2 regions of the Streptosporangium sp. NPDC048886 genome follow, and region 1 is predicted to be linked to the other one. Evidence: riboswitches for the same ligand, from Rfam matches in the RefSeq annotation. Region 1 holds a riboswitch; the other holds the start of a gene.
The links. A riboswitch is a leader RNA that binds a small molecule or an ion and turns the genes downstream of it on or off. The one in region 1 is predicted to bind guanidine.
Positions count from the first base shown of each region.

Region 1 (10,359 bases):
GAGGCCGCGCGCATGCGTGCCGGGGACCTGCTCGACGGTTGGCGGTACATCCTCGCCGACGCGACGCTGCGTCCGTTGTTCTTCAACACCGTCTTGTTCAACGGCCTGCTGATGGCCACCGACGCGCTGCTGGCCGTCCTGATGCTCGGCCAACTCGGGTTCGCACCGTGGCAGTACAGCCTCGCCTTCGCCGCGCCCGCGATCGGCGGGCTGCTCGGTTCACGGCTGGCCCGACCGCTCGTCACCCGGTTCGGGCAGCACCAGGTCCTGATCGTGGCCGGGGTGCTGCGCGTGATCTGGCCCATCGGGCTGGCCTTCCTGGGGCCGGGGACCGGAGGGCTGCTGCTGGTGATGGGCGTCGAGTTCGGGCTGATCTTCTGCTGCGGGATCTTCAACCCCGTCTACACCACCTACCGCCTCGAGCGCACCGCGACCGAGCGGGTCGCCCGCACGCTGTCCGCCTGGTCGGTGACGACCAAGGCCTCGACCGCGCTCCTGACTGCCGCATGGGGCGTGCTGGGCGGCCTGCTCGGCCCGCGCACGGCCATCGGCCTGGCCGGCGCGCTCCTGCTGGCGACCCCGCTGCTGCTCCCCCGACGCGCCACGGCACCCCTCGCCGAGCCGGAGTCGGCACCGAGCCGCGCCTGACGGGCCGCCACCGCCGTCACCGCGATCGGGCCGCGCCCCTGTCGGAGCGGTCCGCCCCTCCGCGTAGAGCTCGGAGATGAGCGCGACGGCCCTCACCGTGGCCGGTGGAGTCGCGGCGCGGCAGATCGTGGCTCACGTGCCCAATGTGCAGTCGGCCCCGGCGCGCGATCTCGCGTGTCAGGGCGCCCTCATCACCCAAGGAGAGAAAATGACCGTCACGACCCCGGCGCTGGACCCCCGGACGGCCGCACTGCTCGTCATGGATTACCAGCAGGGAATCCTGGCCTCAATCCCCGGCCTGGCCAAGCCGGAAGCGCTGCTGTCACGGGTGGCTGGCGCCATCGCCGACATGCGAGCGTACGGCGCCGCCATCGCCTACGTGCGAGTCGGATTCACCGAAGCCGACTGGGCGGCGATCCCGCCGGCCAACAAGACTTTCTCCTTCCTCGGCCAGCAGCGTCTCATGCACCACGCGGATCCCGCCGCAGACATCCACCATCAGCTCGCTCCCGAGCCCGGCGACATCACCGTCCGCAAGACCCGCTACGGCGCGCTGTCGACGACAGACCTGGACCGGCAACTGCGGGATCGCGGAATCACCACCCTGGTCATCGCCGGCGTCACCACCAGTGGTGTCGTACTGTCCACCGTCACTGACGCCGCCGACCGCGACTACCAGCTCTACGTCCTCTCCGACGGCGTCGCCGACCCGGACCCGCAAGCCCACCAGACCCTGATGACCAGCATTTTCCCGAGACTGGCCCACATCATCGACACCGCCGAACTGCGTTCGCTCCTGCACGAGAGCCATCCCGATCGGGCAAAGACCGACAGGGCGTAGCCGTCAACGATGATCAGCGGCCGTCAGGGGGATCGCTGTCGGCGGCCAGACCTCGGTTCCGGCCGCTGACGGATCATGTGACTATCTCGCTCCCAGAGCATCTTCTCGGCTCGCGGGCTCGTGCTCGCAGAGGTGAGCGGCTCTGCGAGGCCGGAGACTCCCTGCCGGGCGGGCGCGTTGGCGCAGGTCGTCATCCGCAAACCTCCTCGCAGAACCTGCGGGCTGCGCGAGGAGGTCCCGCGAGACTGGGCGGGTGGAGCTGACGCCAGAGGAGGCCGCCGAGGCGGTCGAACGGGTCAGCTGTATGTGCGGATGGTGTTGTTGATCCAGTCGGTGTAGGCGGTGACGTTGGTGTACAGGCCGGGACCCTGCTCGCAGGACGGGCTCTTGGCTCCGGGGCCGGAGGTGACGCCGATCAGCTCCCACCGGCCACCCCGGCCGCGCTGGAGCTGCGGGCCGCCGGAGTCGCCGTTGCAGGCCATGGCCTTGGGCTTTTGACTGACGGTGCACAGGCGGGTGTCGCCGGCATAGCCTGGCCCGCACTCGGAGATCGCGCCGCGGCGGGTGTCGAGCTGGTTGAGCGTCTTGGACATCTTCCACTCGGTCGGGTTGGTGCTGAACTTGGTGATGCCGAAACCGATGATCCGGGTCGGGGTGCCGGGCTTGCCCGCGTGGTCGGCGATCGGGACGGGCTTGATGGAGACGGGGCGGTCCAGGCGGACCAGCGCGAGGTCGGCGGTGTTGTAGGGCGCCTTGTCCGTGCCCTGGGCGTAGTCCGGATGCTGGATCGCCTGGGCGATATTGCGGACCGTGCCGCCTGATCTGCGCTGGTCGCTGCCGATGCGGATGGTGCCCTTCACGATCGAGCCGATCTCCATGTCGACGCAGTGAGCCGCGGTCACCACCCATCGCGGGTTGATCAGCGCCGCTCCGCAGTTGCCGTCTTTGAGGCCCATGGCGGGTGCGGCGATCGGGATGGAGGCCATGAAGTCGTAGGACTCGGTGGGCTTGGTGCCGTTGATGATCGCTCCGGCGCTTCCGGCCGTCATCGTGAGAGCCGCCGCGCCGGCCAGAGCGACGACCGCGGAACGGGACGCGGCTCGACGGAATTTCGTGCCAAACATAAGGAATAGCCCTTCAGTGGAGATTAAGGCGCTATAAACCTAGATGTCCGCATTTGGCTGGGGGATCATGCCAGCGCGTCAACTCAGGGTAGGGACAGCCCCACCTGAGCGGCGCAGACATCCCGGCATCAGGATGCGGCGGCACCCTCCCGAAAGCCGGGCAGCTCTTCCCACCCCGCACGGGCTGCCGGCTCGACGCCTTGAGGGAGGCGGGCTGCGAGCCGGTCCATGCCGAGAAGATCAGCATCCGGGTGAAGGTGCGGCCGGAGTCCGTCCAGGCGATGGACCACGCCCGCACCATCGAGGCCCCGGAGAGGATAGGGCCGGATTCTGGCGGTAGCGGGCAGCCGGGGGTGAGCCGGCGGGAGCGCGCCCGGAGGCGCGGAGTTCTTGCAGGTCGGGGATGTGGTTGTAAAAGGTGCCGGGGCTGACGCCAAGGAGCTTGGTGATCGAGTTCTCGGGGTCGGGGAGCATGTCGGGGGCGGCCCGGATGACCTCGGGGGTGGCGACGGCGGGCCGGCCGCCGACCTTGCCGCGGGTCAGCCGCGCGTGTTCTCAGAAGTCATGACCGTCTCCGCTTCCGAGAACACGATCTTCTCGGAAGCCGGGCGATCTGCGCAGGTCGGCCCGCCGTGGCGGGCCGCCTCTGAAACCGCGAAGAAAGCCCGCATTCGATCTTGGTTGGTGGATCCCGCCCTGTTCCGGGAGATGCTTGACAGATCAGTCCCAGGACATGTTTGACAGGCACCGGTGCCGGCCGATCTCGCGTGCGTCGTTTGCGGGTGGCGCGCGTCGGGATGTCGGGGTTGGCCCTGGTGGATCCGTCCGCTGTCGAGCAGCGTTATCGGGCGGTGTCGGCGGTCCTCGCCGGCGCGAGTGCGAGTGGACCGCCGGCCAAATTCGGGGTGTCGCGGCAGACGGCGCGTTCCTGGCTGCGCCGCTATCGGACACCCGGCCTTTCGGGGTTGGCGGACTGTGAGGTCGTCACCGCGGAACGAACAAGAAAGACCAGCCCCCTCCCCCCTTCATCATCACCTATTCCCAGCTCAGGAAAGAGCCCTGACGCGGGCGGCCTGCTCCTCTTGGACTCTTCGGGCAGTACGCAGGAAATCGAGGATGACGGCCAGTTCGTCCGGCCCGTACTCCTGCAGCGCCTGGGCGCCCGCCTGGCCGACCGGGACGAAGATCTCGGCATCGGCCGAGCGGGCGGCCTCGGTCGCGGCGACCAGGACGCGGCGGCGGTTACCCGGATCAGTGGAACGGGCCACCATGCCCGCGCGCTCCAGCCGGTCGATGACCGTGGTGGTGGCCGCTGGGCTGAGCTTCAGCGCGAGGCTGATCTGGCCCGCGGGCACCGGGCCGTCGGCCAGCACCACGTCGAGGCAGCGCAGGTCGGTGCGGTTGAGGCCGAGCCGGGTGGCGGCCGCTTCGTCGAAAGCGTCGAAGCTCTGCTGCAGCTGCCGGAGCTCCATGGCGATCTCTCCGAAGACACTATGTTTCGACATTCGAATCTTTCTGTCATCGTATATTTCGTTCTTCGAAGCGAAGATATCATGTATGGAGGCACGCACCCCCTTGCGCTCAACCATCCTCACCCGAACCGCTCCCAGCACGCGAACCGGTGACAGCGCTCAGATCGAAAGACTCTTCGCCGGCTTCCTGGCGGCCTGGACGGCGGGTGACGCCCAGGCGTTCGGCGCGCTGTTCACCGACGACTCCGGCTACGTCTCCTACGACGGCACCGTCACCCACGGCCGCCGGCCCCACCAGCACAACCACGACAAGCTCTTCCGCGGCGTCCTGGCCGACTCGGCGTTGGTCGGGGACCTGGAGTCGGTCCGCTATCTCACGCCGGACGTGGCGATCGCGCACAGCCTCCGAGTTCCATGTAGCCGAGCTCGTCGATGCAGAGCAGGTCGACCCGTCCGTAGCGGGCGATGGTCTTGGAGAGAACCCGCTCGTCCGCGGCTTCGACGAGTTCGTTCACGAGCTCGGTCGCCAGGGTGTAGTCGGGAGGCAGCTGGGCCGGGCGCCGTCCGGTCGGGGACGTAACCCTCTCGCGGCGGCTGAGGACGACGTCGTTGCGCTGGAGTGTGGGCGACTCGTCGTCCTCGCCGGCCTTGCGGGCCTCCAGGGCCACTGCAGGTGACGGGACTCAGCCCAACCATCTGAGGAGCCGGCCTGGCGCGCCGCCCGACGTGTCCTTCAAGACCGGCTCCACCATGGCACCGTCGACGGCGAGTCGTGGACGTGACAACCGTCTGTTGTCGCGTACATGGGCGATCACGGGGTGGGACCGAGCAAGGTCTCGGCCCGCCATGGCGATGCGCGACTCCAGCACGTTATCCGGCACATCGCCGCAGCCGTCACCGGACAGGGCACGGCGTGAACGTCGCACCCCGGAGATCATGAAGAGTGGCTGATCCCTGTCGTGGTACCGTCGCCGCGGAAGCCCGTAAGCGCTTGCCCCGGACGAGATGTGCGCCGTACCCGGCCTGCAAAGACGACGCACTCGAAGGAGACCTCGTGGACGCAGGCATGCCTCTGATCGATTTCACTGGAGTGACTCCAGAGCCTTGCGCGCTGGATGTCCGGTGGATTCACGGCTCACCGTCGGCCAAGCACAACACCGATCCTGACATCCAGGTCCACGCGTACGACGAGCACACGTTCATCTTGCGGCAGAACATGGCGATCAACTACGAGGCGCCGTTCTTGTTCCTGCTGTTCGGAAACGCACGGGCGGTGTTGATCGACACCGGCGCCACGGCATCCGCCACGTTCTTCCCCTTGCGCCGGGTGGTCGATGAGCTCGTCGCCGACTGGCTCGCCCGTCACCCCCGGGAGGAGTACCACCTGCTGGTGCTGCACACCCACTCGCATGGCGACCACATCGCGGGCGACGATCAGTTCACCGACCGCCCCGATACCACGGTGGTCGGCGCGGACCTGGTCACCGCCTGGGAATACTTCGGGTTCGGCAAGGATCCCGACGCCGTGGCGCAGGTCGACCTGGGAGGCCGTGTGCTGGAGTGCCTGGCCACCCCGGGTCACCACGAGGCGGCGGTCACGTTCTACGACCGGTGGACCGGGTTCCTGCTCACTGGCGACACGGTCTACCCGGGCCGTCTCTACATCCAGGACTGGTCGGCCTTCACCCAGACCATCGACCGCCTGATCGCCTTCTCCGACCGCCGGCCGGTCACCCACGTGCTCGGCTGCCACATCGAGATGACCAGGCAGCCAGGCGTGGACTACCCGATCCGCACCACCTACCAGCCCGACGAGCCCCCACTGCAGATGACCACCAAGCACCTGCGCGAAATCCGTGCGGCGATCAAGGAGATCGGCGACCGGCCCAGCCGGCGCGCCTACCCCCTCTTCGTCCTCTGGCCGAATCCGTGAGCCGCACGACCGCATCGGACCTCCTGCCCGATGCGACGTCGTCCCCGGCCGCGACATCTGCACCCAGCTCCGCGAATGTCGGCGGACAGCTGGACGTGCGAAACCGCCTACAAGTAGATGTGCAGATGTCGGTGCCGATGAGGTGAATTTCAGGACACGCACGCCACCGAGGAAGGCCTCGGGGTCGGGCAGCATCTCGTGCTCCAGATGCTCGACGCCGTCGGCCCCTGCTCCCAGCAGACGCTCAGCGAGGAACTGCGCATCGACCGCAGCGTCATGGTCAGCATCTGCGACCTCGGCCAGCCGTCGTTTGACGGCACAACATGCCCGGATTTCTGGGGGCACGTTCGGGGAAGGCCGCCGTTTCAACTGGTCCATGCATGATCGCTTGACGATCTGTGGCCACTGGTACTATTGCCGCATTTCGTGAACTACCAGCTCTAACGGGGCAATAGTGACGACGGGGCCTGGTTTCCGCCCGCAGTATCCGACCCAACCACCGCCGCCATGGCAGCAGGGCCAATGGCAGCAGCCGCCGCCCCCACCACCCCCCAGACGCAGGACCGGACTGTGGGTGACGCTGAGCATCCTCTCCCTCGTCCTGGTCGTCGCCGCAGGCGCGGGAGTGGGGGTGGTCCTGCGGGACCAGGGCTCCGCGTCGGCGCTCGACCCGCGTCCGACCGGATCGGCGGCCCCAGGGCCGACCGATCAGGGGCCGGTCGACCCCGACACGGTCGTGGTCACCGATGAGGAGATCTCCGCGCTGCTCAAGGCACACGGCGAGGCGCTGACGTCAGGTGACGCCAAGGCGTTCACCTCGATCTTCGACCAGAAGAACGCCGCCCTGGTCCGCGGCCAGGCGAGACTGTTCGCCAACCTGCGCAAGATACCGCTGACCCAGATGTCTTATGAGACGCTGCGCCGCACGGGTCGCACCGAGGACAGCTTCGGGCGCGGCGTGACGTTCACCCAGGACGTCGCGTTCGTGCACCGCTTCACCGGCATCGATCTCCGGCCGGTATCGGAGTGGTACCGCTGGACCATCGAGAAGGCCTCGGCTGACGCGCCCCTGGTCGTCACCAAGGTGGGCGGCGCGCCCCCGTCGATCACGAGCGGCGAGGGCTCCAAGACCGTGTACTACCCCGGCCCGTGGGACATCTGGCCCGATGTCGCCGTGGTGAAGGCCGGCTCCAGCATCGTGCTGGCCAGGCCGCAGGACGCCGCCCTCGCCAGGCGCATCGCGCCGGCCGTCGCCGAGGCCACCACTGCGGACCTGGCCTTCTGGCGGCGCAACGGCCCACCGGACGCCGCGGTGTCCACCGGGTTCGTGATCGCACTGGCCAAGGGCCAGGCCCAGCTGGGCAACCTGTTCCGCAAGCAGAAGGCGCACGAGGCGGGCGTGTCCATTCCGATGCCCAGCTGGGGAATGAGCGACACCGTCAGGATCGGCGGCAGCCGTATCGTGCTGGACACCACCTCGACCTTCTTCGACGACGGAGCGGGCATCCAGGAGATCGCCCAGCACGAGATCGCCCACTCACTGGTCGCGACCCTCGACAGCGCCCAGTTCTCGCTGTTCGGCAAGGCCAACTGGATCGTCGAGGGCTTCGCCGACTACGCCGCCACCCGGCACCAGAGCGTCGCTCAGGTCCGTCGCTTCCCGGAAGGCAGGGCCTACCTGGCAGGGCGGCTGGCCAGGCCGTTCGAGGGCAAGCTTCCCGACAACGTCTTCTGGGAGTACAAGAACCTGATCAACGCCAACTACTTCATGGGCAACCTCGCCATGCGCTTCATCGCCAGGAAGTACGGCGAGCGCAGGCTGGCCGAGGGGGTGGCCGCGGCCTACCGGGCGCAGGGCGACAAGAGTGAGGCCGCGCTGTTCGAGGTGCTCGGCGTGAGCAAGGCGCAATTCGAACGGCAGTGGGCGGCATACGTGCGCCAGCAGCTGGCGTGATGGGGGAACGCAGATGACCGACCAGCACAACGGCAACCCGTACGGTGGGCAGCCGGCTCCCGACCGGCTCCCGAACTGGGGACAACCCATCCAGGGCTCCCCCGGTCACGGCCAACCACCGTCGGGCGGGCCCGCTCACGGCCCCGGGTACGGCCAGCCATCCTCCGGTCAACCGGCTCACGGTCCCGGGTACGGCCAGCCACTCCCAGGCCAACCCGTCTACGGACCGCCAGGCCAGGGACAGCCCGCCTACGGACCGCCGGGGCCGTGGACCCCCCGGCCACCGGGACCCGCGCCGCACCCCCAGGGATACCCGAGCGGCCCGCCGTACCCCTACCAACAGCCCCACCCGCAGCAGCAGACCGGCTGGGACGCCCCGCCACCGCCGCCGCAGCGTAAGAAGGGCCACACCGCGCTGTTCGTCGCGCTCGGCCTGGTGGTGCTGCTGGCCGTGGGTGTGGGCACCGCGTGGTTCGTCGCGGGCACCGGCCCGGGGGCCGGTCGGGACGGCAGGCAGAGCGTCGGCCCCGCGGCGGCGAGCCAGTGGTCGGTACCGCTGGTCAACGCCGACAGCACCGACTTCACCGCGGGCCTGGCCTTCGCCGCCTGGCTGACCGACACCACGATCGTCCGCGCGCAGAAGGACGGTCTGCTCGCCTACGACCTGAAGACCGGCAAGCGCGCCTGGGGCGTGCCCTCGCCGGGTGAGCAGCTCTGCGGGGCCACCGCCGAGCTGGCGGCGGGCAAGGGCGCGGTCGCGTACGGCAGTGCCCGCCTGTGCGACCACCTGGCCGGCGTGGACGCGGCCAAGGGCCAGATCACCTGGAAGGTCAAAATCCCGGCCGAGAAGTCCACCCTGTCCGACATGCTCGCCGCGCCGAAGGTGATGAGCGCGGCAGGCATGGCGGTGGTGTCGGTGGATGAGACCGTGTACGGCTACCGCCTGTCCGACGGCGCCCGGCAGTGGACCGCCGCGCCACCCGAGGGCTGCCATCTCGATGACGTCAACGCGGCGGCCACCCGCGTGGTCCTCATCCTCGACTGCGCCTTCAACGGTACGAGCAACCGCTTGGAGATACTCGACCCCGAGAGCGGCAGGCCGGTCAAGCGGTATCCGCTCGGCGAGCTCGGGCTGGGCCCCACGGTCCTGTCGGCCGACCCGGTCATCGTTCACGTGGAGAAGGGCGGTCAGAGCACGTTCACCGTGTTCGACGACAACGGCGGCAAGGTCGACGTCAGGACCGGCCATGTGGACATGCTCGCCATGAACACGGTCGCGTTCTTCGACGGCATGGCCGAACAGCGCCGCTACGCCGTACACGGTGACCGGTTGTATCTGGCGACCTTCCCTGAGAACGTGCCGGGCGAGCTGCGCTCGCGTAACACGGCGGTGGCCTTCGATCTCAGGACCGGCAAGCAGGTATGGGAGTCGTCGGGCACCCAGAACACCAAGCTGACCTACATCCGCGCCGACGACAAGGGACTGCTGGCCCTGGAGGTGGGCGACCGGCGGGATCTCGCACCCCGGCTGGTGCGGCTCGAGGCGGGCACCGGCAAGGCGACGGCGGTGGCGGGGCTGCCGCAGGAGTTCGGCACCGAGGGGGAAAACGCCCGGGTGTTCGAGCGCGATGGCGCGGTCATCATCGTCCCGTGGACCTCGGTCGTTCCCAAGAACGCGGTCAGCTACGTCGCGACAGGGGCGAACTGACCGCTCACCCGCGGGTACGGATGCGGCGGAAGCTGTCCGCGGCCGGGAAGGCGCTGTCCGCGGCCGGGAAGGCGCTGTCCCGGTCGCGGCTGCTGATCTTGGCCGGCACCGGCGGTGCCGGCGAGACCCGGCCGACGAGTCAGGATCGCGGAGACTCCCCGAGGAACATGATCAGTCGATGACGATCTCGTCGGGGTCGCCGGCGCTTGTGGGCGGCAGCCTGCAGCTTCGGGGACCCGGCGACAGCCGACCGGGCGGCGGTCTCAGCGGCGGCGTTGGCGCAGCAGCTCCGCGCCCACGTCGACGTACCCCTCGAACAGGCCGATCACGTCCTGCAGGCGGTCCTGGGCCGGACCGGGGCCCACCAGGGTCTCGCCGTCGCGCAGGGCGGCGATCAGCTTTCTGGCTCGCGCGTGGCTCGCCTCGAGCAGCGTCTCCAACCCGCCCGCCGCCTCCACCAGCAGCCTGCGGCTACCCGGCTGCGGGATCACCCTGGCCAGTCCCCAGGAGTCGAGCTGCCGCACCGCGGTGCTCACCGCCCCTTTGCTCAGCCCTAGCTCGGCGGCGATCGCATCGAGGGTGTCCGGCCGGTCGGTGATCAGCAGCAGTCCGTAGACGCGACCGGTGGCGTGCGGTAGGTGCCACGAGGCGAGTAGATCACCCACCGAGGTGACGAACG
Region 1 covers NZ_JBVJHH010000022.1:66,277-76,635, forward strand. Annotated here, with positions in the region: gene ACZ6R6_RS26575 (MFS transporter) at 1-648, shown strand, start outside; gene ACZ6R6_RS26580 (cysteine hydrolase family protein) at 725-1,489, shown strand; gene ACZ6R6_RS26585 (S1 family peptidase) at 1,786-2,538, opposite strand; partial or broken gene ACZ6R6_RS26590 (helix-turn-helix domain-containing protein) at 3,411-3,575, shown strand; gene ACZ6R6_RS26595 (MarR family winged helix-turn-helix transcriptional regulator) at 3,660-4,118, opposite strand; partial or broken gene ACZ6R6_RS26600 (SgcJ/EcaC family oxidoreductase) at 4,171-4,425, shown strand; partial or broken gene ACZ6R6_RS26605 (ATP-binding protein) at 4,493-4,621, opposite strand; guanidine-III (ykkC-III) riboswitch at 5,059-5,126, shown strand; gene ACZ6R6_RS26610 (MBL fold metallo-hydrolase) at 5,176-6,018, shown strand; gene ACZ6R6_RS26615 (hypothetical protein) at 6,226-6,402, shown strand; gene ACZ6R6_RS26620 (hypothetical protein) at 6,593-7,972, shown strand; gene ACZ6R6_RS26625 (outer membrane protein assembly factor BamB family protein) at 7,986-9,680, shown strand; gene ACZ6R6_RS26630 (GbsR/MarR family transcriptional regulator) at 9,944-10,359, opposite strand, start outside.

Region 2 (10,359 bases), on a different contig from region 1:
CGAGAGCGTCAAGCATCCTTACAGTGGGTTGGCCGCCTTGACACGGTGGAGGTGAACCACGATGTCGTACGCCTGGCCCAGGGCCTGCGGCGCCTTGAACATATCGGGGAGGTAGGTGGCCGGCACGTTGAACGTCGGACGGGCGGTGTCGAGCCACTTCCGCGTGGCCGGGTCACGCTCCGCCTGGCGCAGGCTCACGTAGTAGTCGCGATGGCGCACCTTGTCGAGGACGTGCTCGTTGCTGTCCGGCCCCGCAACACCCGTGTCGAAGTTCTCCGTCTTGCCGTTGTCGGGATTGATGGCCCGGAATCCGCCGCTGTGGATGGAGGTGCCGATGGCGACGTAGGAACGCCCGGCCATGGCACGCAGCTGGGCCCCCTGGGTGACGGGGTAGTGCTGCGGGTAGGCGGAGACGTAGGTCAAGTGCCCGTTGTGCGCGGCGGCCACGATCTTCAGACCGGTGTGCCGCTTCCACCACATGGTGTTCTCCGCCATGAACCGGTCGCGGTTACGGTGCAGTTCGGACCCCTCCGAGGCGTACATCGTGGTCATCTGGGAGATGACGCGGGCCTCCTGGATCACGTACGGGCTGACCTCGCCGGCCTTCTCGACCAGGTGGTAGGCGGCTTCGGCGTCCTTGGCCAGGGCCTTGAGCTGCTCCGGGGGAAGAGTCGCCAGCGCGTTGGTCCGTTCCTTCGCGTCATCGGGAAGGGCGAGCAGCTTCGCGTAGCGGCGGCGCAGTTCGGGCAGGATCGAAGGCTCGTGCTCCTCGGCCCAGCCGAGGACCCGCCGGTACTGCTGCGGGTTGACGTCGCTGATGTCGAAGCCCATCACCCGCAGCTTGGTGCGGGCGGTGCGGTTGTAGTCGCGCATCCAGGAGTACAGGTCCAGCCACTCCTCGGTACTCCACACGCCGCCGGTGGTCTGGCCCTCCTCCTTCAGGATCGTGCGCAGGTCGCCCTTGCCGGTGCGCACGTACTCGTCCAGGCGGACGCCGGCCGACCAGGGCGCCTCCAGCGCGAGGGTGGTGAAGCCCTGTGTGGTCGCCAGGTGCTGGAACAGCCGGTGCCGCAGGGTGAACAACTCCTTGGAGCTGTGGGTGGCCTCACCGATTCCCACGATCTCCGCGTCACGGACCAGCGCCGACAGCGCCTTCAGGTCATATCCCGGCGTGTCCGGCTGTGTGCTGCGCAGCGGGTGGGCGTGACGCTCAAGGCCCGCGACGACCCGCTCCTCCGGCGTCTCCGACGCCAGCGCGGGAGCGGCCAGGGCGGGAGCGGCCAGGGCGCCCAGAGCGACGGCCACCAACAGGCCGCGACGCAGGGGGGTCTTCTTCATGGTTGATCCTTACATCGGTGTGACCGGACGCTCATAAAACTAGGGATCGGCGCCGGACGTTTCGATCCAGCAGGCTGGTCCATCGTGGTGGCGCTGGCCCCACCCCCTCGGGGGGACACCGTGCCGAGCGAGGCTCCCTGCGCCCTGGCTGCCCCCGGTGCCCGGGTCACGCCACCAGCGCGAACGGCACCCCCGATACAACGGCTAGGGGAAGGATCAGGGTTGCTCCCCGATGTGGACAAGGGGCGCGGAAGGGCAGTCTGATGCCATGAACGACGAACTGACTCGACGTGACGAGATGTCCCTCGCCGGAGCGGCCCTGCGCGGGGCGCCGTGGAAGGCCGCCGCGGTGACCGGCGGCGTGGCCGCGGCCGCCAGCTTCGGCATGGGCCTGATCCTGGGGGACGCCAGCCTCACCTGGGCTCTGTCGCTCGGCATCGGCCTGTTCACGCTGATCGCGGCGGTCGGCTCGGTCAGCAGGCCCAAGGCCGGTGACCGGGTGACCCGGCAGGCCCGTCTCTGGGCCCTGCGCCACCCCTGGCGGTTCTCTCTCTACCCGGCGCTGGGCGCCGCCGCGCTCATGTATCCCGTGCAGCTGATCGTCGACGACGAAGGCGTCTTCGGCGCGGCGCTGGACGCGCTCCAGGGCGGTGTCGCGGTGTATCTGATCACCGCCGTCCTGGCCCTGACCCTCAGGGGACGGGGGCAGTCGTCCCTGCCGCACGGTGGCTGAGCGGGTCGGTCCCGCCGGCGGCTCTCACGCCCGCTCGGCCACCCGCTTGATGCCCTCCAGGGTCCGCCGCATGTTGGCCTCGTTGTGGGCGACCCGGTCCCGGACACCGGTGACGAGCCCTCCGATGACCCGCATGAGGGGGTTGCGGGTGGTCCAGGTGCTCTGCTCCACGTGGCAGCCCGTCTCGGTGGGCGTGATGCCGAAGCGCCAGACGGCCACGTGGATCAGGCCGGCGGCCTGGACGTGATAGGCGAAGGCCCGGCCGGGCTCGGCGGTGATCACCGTGCAGAGGGTGGACCAGCGCCGCCGCCCGTGCCTGTTGTGCCCGCGGAACCTGGCCCCGGGCCGCGCCTCCCGGACCGGTCCGACCCATCGGGCCCGCTCGCACTCGACGTTCCAGTCACCCATGTCGGTGATGCCGGTGACCAGGTCGTAGACCACCGCGGGCGGCGCCGCGATCTGGATGCTCACGGACGCGCTCGGGGGGCTCATGACCGCAGCATGTCCGACAGAACATCACTCCGGCAAGGGCTGCTACGCCTTCTCGTACCCCGCGCGGCAGACGCAGAACTCGTTGCCCTCCGGGTCGAGCATGGTCACCCAGCCGGTGCCGTCGGGGTTGCGCCGGTCGTCGTGGACCGTGGCGCCGAGCCCGAGCAGCCGCTCGACCTCCTGGTCGCGGGTGGTGCCCTCGGAGCCGGTGACGTCCAGGTGGACACGGTTCTTGACCGTCTTACCCTCCGGGACCCGGATGAACAGCATGTTCAGCTTGCCCTGGAGAAGGATCTCGTCGTCCTCCTTGCCGCCGTCAGGGTGGATCACCCAGCCGGTGGCCTCGCTCCAGAAGGTCGCCAGCTCGTACGGCTGGGCGCAGTCGAAAGTCACGAAGTGAACGTCAATCATGCGCACACCCAATCGCGACACCACCTAAGTCGTCAAACCGGTTAGCCGTGGCGCCCGCGTGGGATCAGTGCCCGCCGCCGGCGAGGTTGAGGCCGACGACTCCGGCGAGGATGAGGGCGATCGAAGCGATCTTGAGGAGCGACACGTCGTCGCCCAGGAACAGCATGCCCAGCGACGCGGTGCCGACGGCGCCGATACCGGTCCAGACGGCGTAGGCCGTACCGACTTCGAGGCTCTTGAGACCGATCGCGAGCAGGCCGAAGCTGAGCACGGCGAAGACGACGAACCCGACGCTCGGCAGCGGCACGGAGAACCCGTGGCTCATCTTGAGCGAGTAGGCCATCGCGACCTCGAACAGACCCGCGACGATGATGATGACCCAAGCCATGACGGCTCCCTCCACAGGAGCGTCGTCTTTTCAGGCCGGGTACGGCGCGTCTCGTCCGGGAGCCTCCCGTCGGGGGCTCATCTGCTGGAACGCCGCGGGTCTCCTTCTGATTCCCACCAGAGTGTGAACCACCGCTCGCGCGGCAGCGGCCACATGTCCAGCTCGACCACCGCCGCGATGACCTCCCCGGCCCGGTCCCGACCGAGACAGAGCCGCCGGCAGGCGCTCTCGGCCAGCTCCTCCAGCGTGCCGAAGCGGCTCAGCGGGGCCGGCCGCCACTCGTGGCGGACCTCGTGGCCGAGCGCCTCCGCGACGGCGATCACGTCGTGGGCCGTGGGCCGCTCCGGGCGGCGCAGGCCGTGGAAGTGCTCCCACAGGGGGGTGAGCCAGCTCATCGGATGACGCTCGGTGAGCTCCAGGACGACCCGGCGGCGGGCGTGGCCGGACAGCTCGGCGAGGAAGGCCGCCAGGTCGGGCACGTTGTAGACGACGTGGGCGGCGACCGCCACGTCCGCCGTCGGGGTCTCGGCCGCGACGTCGGGCCACCGGCCCCGGACGGTCCGGACGGGGACGCCCAGCGCGTCCGCCCGGGACGTCAGCTCGGCCAGCATGTCGGCGGAGGGATCGACCGCGATCAGCTCCCCCAGGCTTCCGGCCAGCGGCAGCGAGGCGGCCCCGGCGCCGGCGCCGACGTCCAGCAGGGTCCCCCCGGCCGGGAGCGCCTCGGCGGTCCGGGCGAGGGTCGGCCCCTCCGGTTCCGCGAGCGCGAGGTCGGTCCGTCCGGCGAACCGGGCCGGCGAATGCCCCCAGGGGTTCTCCGGCGCCCGCGCCACGATCTCGTCGGGGATGGCCCACTGGGCGAGGTCCGATCGCCACTGTTCGTCCATGCGGCCGAGCTTAGGAAAATTCGCCGGGCCGGTCGATCAACGTCAGGGCCGGGAGTCGCCCAGGTCACCTGACCTTCCCCGGAGGAGTGTGACAAACGTCCTATCAGTACGGTTTTCTAGGGGTTACTGACGGGTAGCATTGTCGGTAAGGTTACTGGCCAGTATGTAAGAGTCCCGGTTCCCCCGGTTTCAAGGAGCAGACCCCATGGGCCACTACAAGAGCAACATCCGTGACCTGGAGTTCAATCTCTTCGAGGTGTTCGGGCGCCGGGACATCCTGGGCACCGGCCCCTACGCCGACCTTGACGAGGACGTCGTGCGGACCATCCTCGACGAGGTCAACCGCCTGGCGACCGGCGTGCTCGCCGACTCCTTCGAGGAGGGCGACCGCAAGCCCCCGGTCTTCGACCCCGCCACCGGCACGGTGACGATGCCGGAGGGCTTCAAGAAGTCCTTCGCCGCCTACCGTGACGCCGGCTGGACCAACATCGGCCTGCCCGCCGAGATGGGCGGCCCCGGCCTGCCCAACAGCGTGAACTGGGCGCTGGCCGAGATGGTCCTCGGCGCGAACCCGGCGATCTGGATGTACGCCAGCGGCCCGGCCTTCGCCCACGTGATGCACGCGATCGGCACCGAGGACCAGAAGCGCTACGCGCAGCTGGCCATCGACAACCAGTGGGGCGCCACCATGGTGCTCACCGAGCCCGACGCCGGTTCCGACGTGGGCGCCGGCCGCGCCAAGGCCGTCCGGCAGCCCGACGGCACCTGGCACATCGAGGGCGTCAAGCGCTTCATCACCAGCGCCGAGCACGACATGGCCGACAACATCTTCCACCTGGTCCTGGCCCGCCCCGAGGGGCACGGCGTGGGCACCAAGGGGCTGTCGATGTTCCTGGTCTCGAAGTATCACGTGGACCTGGAGACCGGCGAGCTCGGCGAGCGCAACGGCGTCTACGTCACCAACGTCGAGAAGAAGATGGGCCTGAAGGTCTCCACGACCTGCGAGCTCACCTTCGGCGAGAAGCACCCGGCCGTGGGCACGCTGATCGGCGAGGTGCACGAGGGCATCAAGCAGATGTTCATGATCATCGAGCACGCCCGGATGATGGTCGGCACCAAGGCGATCGCCACGCTCTCCACCGGCTACCTGAACGCCCTGGAGTACGCCAAGGCCCGCGTGCAGGGCGCCGACCTCACCCAGATGGCCGACAAGTCGGCGCCGCGCGTGACCATCACCCACCACCCGGACGTGCGCCGCGAGCTCATGCTCCAGAAGTCGTACGTCGAGGGCATGCGGGCGCTGGTCCTGCTCACCGCCACCTACCAGGACGCGGTGCAGATCGCCGGCTTCGAGGGCCGCCGCGACGAGCACGCCGAGGCGATGAACGACCTGCTGCTCCCGCTGGTCAAGGGCGTCGGCTCCGAGCGCTCCTACGAGCTGCTGGCCCGGTCGCTGCAGACCCTGGGCGGCTCGGGCTACCTGCAGGACTACCCGATCGAGCAGTACATCCGGGACGCCAAGATCGACTCCCTCTACGAGGGCACGACGGCGATCCAGGGCCTGGACCTGTTCTTCCGCAAGGTCCTGCGCAACCAGGGCGTCGCCCTCGGCACGCTGTACGGCGACATCAAGTCCTTCGCCGCCTCCGAGGCCGGCAACGGCCGCCTCAAGGAGGAGCGCAAGCTCCTCGACGAGGCCGCCGACGAGGTCAAGGCCATGGCCGACACCATGGCGGGCTGGGCCATCGGCTCGCTGGAGGCGCCGCAGGAGGTCTACAAGGTCGGCCTCAACACCACCCGGTTCCTCCTCGCCCTGGGCGACCTGGTGATCGGCTGGCTGCTGCTGCGCCAGGCCGAGGTGGCACTGGCCGCGCTGGGCTCCTCCGACCGCGACAAGCCCTTCTACACCGGCAAGGTCGCCGCGGCCTCGTTCTTCGCCCAGACCGTCCTGCCCAGGCTCGCCGCCGAGCGCCGCGTGCTGGCCGCCACCGGCCAGGACCTGATGGAGCTCCCGGAAGAGGCCTTCTGACCTCTCCCACCCCGGCCACCTGCTCCCGCGGCAGGCCAGACGAGGGGCGTCCCTGTTCCGCAGGGGCGCCCCTCGCCCGTTTCCCCCGCCCCGCCCCTCCCCGCGCAGAGTCCCCCGTCCCTCCGCACGGACGCGGGGAGGCGCGTTGACACACGAGACAAGTTATTCTCATACTGAGATTATCTTGGATGGGGAGGACATGTGATGGACGGATCCCAGTTCCCGGCCGGCTACGATCCGCGGGCCTTCCCGGCGGTCGCGGTGACGGTCGACGTGGTGGCGTTGACCATCCGCCAGGGCGCGCTGCAGGTGCTGCTGGTCGAGCGGGGCGAGCAGCCCTACGCGGGACGGTGGGCGCTGCCCGGGGGGTTCATCCGGCCGGGCGAGGATCTGCCGGAGGCCGCGGCGCGGGAGCTGGCCGAGGAGACCGGACTCACCCCGCGGGCGCACATCGAGCAACTCGCCAGCTACGGGGCTCCGGAACGGGACCCCCGGATGCGGATCGTGTCGGTCTCCTACCTGGCCTTCGCGCCCGACCTGCCCGACCCCCGCCCTGGTACGGACGCGGCGGACGCCGCCTGGCACCGCGCCGACCGGCTGCCGGAGCTGGCCTTCGACCACGACCGCATCCTCGGGCACGGGCTGGAGCGGGCGCGGGACAAGCTGGAGTACACCCCGCTGGCCACCACGTTCGTGGGCGAGACGTTCACGATCTCCGAGCTGCGCGGCGTCTACGAGGCCGTCTGGGGCCTGCCGCTGCACGCGGGCAACTTCCACCGCAAGATCCTGTCGGTCCCCGGATTCGTGGAGAGCACCGGGGAGACCACCGAGAGCGGCGGAGCCCGGGGCGGCCCCCGGGCGAGGCTCTACCGGGCCGGCGACGCCCGGCTCCTGCACCCCGCGCTGCTGCGGCCCGCCCGCGAGGAGGAGGTCAGATGACCACCACGGCCGAGGCGGTCGCCCTGGTGGCCGCCGCCCGCACACCGGACGACCTGTTCGGCCGGGAGGCCCCGCACCGGGCGTACCGTCGGCTGGCGCGGCTGCTCCATCCCGACCTCGCCTCCGGGCCGGACGCCGCGACGGCCTTCGTCAAGCTCGCGGGGCTGTGGGCGGCGCGGGACCGGGCCGGCCGGGCCGCCGAGACGGTGATCACCACCAGGCGCGGCGCCTACCGGCTCACCGGCGTGTTCCGGCGCGGAGCCTCGGCCGTGCTGTACGGCACCGACGGCGACACGCTGCTCAAGATCCCGCACAGCCACGCGGACAACGACCTGATGCGGCGCGAGGCGGAGGCGCTCACGACGATCGCGCGGGACGGCGATCCGCTGCTGCTGCCGTACGTGCCCCGCCTGGTGGAGTCCTTCCGGCACCGCTCGGGCGGGGTCGAGCGGCAGGCCAACGTGATCAGCCGGGCGCCGGAGGGGTTCGTGAGCCTGACGGAGATCGCCCGGCGGCGTCCGGCGCTCGACCCGAGGGACGTCGCGTGGATCTGGCGGCGGCTGCTGGTGGCGGTCGGGACGGCCCATCGCGCGGGGGTGGTGCACGGCGCGGTGTTCGGGCACCACGTGCTGGTCCACCCGATCGACCACGGGTTGATCCTCGTCGACTGGGGCCAGTCGGTCCCGCTGGGCAGGCCGCTGACCGCCCTGGTGGCCCGGCACCGCGACGACTACCCGCCCGAGGTCCTCGCCAGGAGACCGGCGACCCAGGCCACCGACATCCACCTCGCCACCCGCTGCGTCGCCGCGCTCATGGGTGACCACGTCCCCGCCCCGATCCGCGCCTTCGTCCGGGGGAGCCTGGCGGGCCCGCCGCGCGACGCCTGGCGGCTCCTGCGGGAGCTCGACGACCTGCTCGACGACCTGTACGGCCCCAGGAGGTACCGGCCCCTCCACCTGTGACCTCCGCGGGACCTCCCGGGGCCGCCGCACAGGACCTCCCGGGGCCGTACGGGGGCCCTCCGGGGCCGGCCGTACGGGGGCCCTCCGGGGGGGCCGTACGGCGGGCGGGCGTCACGCCTGGGCACAGAGGCGACGCAGCGGCGGTTTCATGTCCCGTCGCGGAGGGAGGCCAGGAGCTCGATGGTCCGCGCCTGTTCCCGCCCGCCGCCGAGCGGGCTCACCAGCAGCTCCGTCGCCCCGGCCGCGGCGTACCGCCGGAGCTCCCTCGCCACGGCGGTCTCGTCTCCCGCGACGACCGTCTCGTGCACCCCGGACATGCCCTGCCGGTCGAGCATCGCCCGGTAGCTGGGGAGCTGGGCGGCGGATCCCACCTGGTCGGCCACCTGCCGCCGGACGCCGTCCGGGTCGGAGGTGACGCTCGCCATGACCGCCGCCACGATCCGGGGGGCGGGCCGTCCCGCCTCCGCGGCGGCCCGGGTGATCGACGGCCGGATGTGGCCGGCGATGGCCTCCGGGCCCGTCCAGACGGTCACCGTGCCGTCGGCGAGCTCACCGGCGACGCGCAGCATGACCGGCCCGAGTGCGGAGACCAGCACGGAGGGCGCTTCGGCGCCGGGCACGTCGACCCGGCCCACCGCCGTGAGGGTCCGCCCCCGATATTCGACGTGCTCGCCGCGGAGCAGCGGCCGCAGCGCCGACAGGTATTCGCGGACGTGCCGGGCCGGCCGGTCGTAGGAGTGGCCGAACTGCCCCTCGACGATCTGCCGGTGGCTCGGCCCGATGCCGAGGGTGAGCCGGTTGCCGCCGGCCGCCTGCGCCGTGAGCGCCTGTCCGGCCAGCGCGAGCGGGTGCCTGGGGTAGGTCTGCACCACCGCGGTCCCCAGGTCGATGCCGGGCACCCGCTGCCCGGCGAGCGCCAGCACGGCCAGCACGTCCCAGGAGGTGAGCTGGCTGAAGAACGCGCTGTCGAGCCCGGCCTCCGCCGCGGCGCGCACCTGGCCGATCATCTCCTCCAGGCTCAGCCCGGCGCCGCTGATGTACAGACCTGCTCTCATGGGCCCTCCAAAGTGAAGCGGATCCTCATCTTCCGGTTAGCCCACGCTACACTAACCTGAATATTCGATTCCGCTTGTCCGGGATCCGGCGAAGGGAGACCCGTGCGGGCCGACGCGCGACGCAACCGTGAGCTCATCGTCACGACTGCGCTGGAGCTGTTCACCGAGCGCGGGGCGGCCGTGTCGATGGAGGAGATCGCCCGTGCGGCCGGGCTCGGCGTCGGCACGCTCTACCGCCACTTCCCCGACCGGCAGGCACTGCTGAAGGCCATCGCGCTCGACGCCCTGGAGCGGCTCCGGACGTTCGGCCGGGCCGCCGTCGCGGAGGACGTGCCGCGCCTGCGGGCCCTCCACCGGATCGTGGAGCACTGCGCCGATCTCCCCCTGGCGCTGATCAAGTCTCTGCTCGACACCACGCCGGCCGACCCCGAGCTGCAGGAGCTGGAGCTCGACGTCAACGCCCTGCTCGAACGGCTCCTCGCACAGGCCCAGCAGGAGGGGACGCTCCGCCGCGACATCCCGCCCCGCGAGATCGTCGGCCTGCTCAACGTGGCCGTCTGCCGCCCGGGGGCACGCGCCGACGACCACCTGACCACCGTGATACTCGACGGCCTCAGGGCCTGACCCGCCGGGGCCTGCCAGGGTTCCGCGGACGGCCGGGAGACGGCGGAGAAGAGCGGACCGCGCCGGAGCGGGTTGACGCGGCCCCAAGTTATTCTCATACTGAGATTGTCTCTAGTTGAGAATAACCTCTGCCCGGCCTTGGGAGGCCCCCATGGGAAGCGGAATCTGGTCCACCGACGTCTACGCCGCCGCCGCGAGCTACCGCGCGGCCAGCGGTGCCAGCGCCTTCGCCTACAGCGACAGCGGCGCGCGCACCGTGCACGACGACCTCAACCCGTACGGCGTGGCGGCCCGGGAGAGCCGTGACTCCGACGAGCACCCGGCCACCGTGGCCGTCGCCGTCCTGTTCGACGTGACCGGCTCGATGGGCGGGGTGCCCCGCACCCTCCAGACCAAGCTGCCCGACCTGCTCGGCCTGCTGCTCCGCAAGGGCTACGCCGCCGACCCGCAGATCCTCTTCGGCGCGATCGGCGACGCCACCTGCGACCGGGCCCCGCTGCA
Region 2 covers NZ_JBVJHH010000062.1:23,496-33,854, reverse strand. Annotated here, with positions in the region: gene ACZ6R6_RS44850 (erythromycin esterase family protein) at 19-1,338, opposite strand; gene ACZ6R6_RS44845 (hypothetical protein) at 1,607-2,071, shown strand; gene ACZ6R6_RS44840 (SRPBCC family protein) at 2,096-2,563, opposite strand; gene ACZ6R6_RS44835 (VOC family protein) at 2,606-2,974, opposite strand; gene ACZ6R6_RS44830 (DMT family transporter) at 3,039-3,362, opposite strand; guanidine-III (ykkC-III) riboswitch at 3,379-3,444, opposite strand; gene ACZ6R6_RS44825 (class I SAM-dependent methyltransferase) at 3,440-4,249, opposite strand; gene ACZ6R6_RS44820 (acyl-CoA dehydrogenase) at 4,455-6,278, shown strand; gene ACZ6R6_RS44815 (NUDIX hydrolase) at 6,483-7,217, shown strand; gene ACZ6R6_RS44810 (lipopolysaccharide kinase InaA family protein) at 7,214-8,179, shown strand; gene ACZ6R6_RS44805 (LLM class F420-dependent oxidoreductase) at 8,326-9,234, opposite strand; gene ACZ6R6_RS44800 (TetR/AcrR family transcriptional regulator) at 9,337-9,858, shown strand; gene ACZ6R6_RS44795 (hypothetical protein) at 10,010-10,359, shown strand, end outside.
Region 2: another riboswitch for guanidine. It lies ahead of ACZ6R6_RS44830 (DMT family transporter); the one in region 1 lies ahead of ACZ6R6_RS26610 (MBL fold metallo-hydrolase).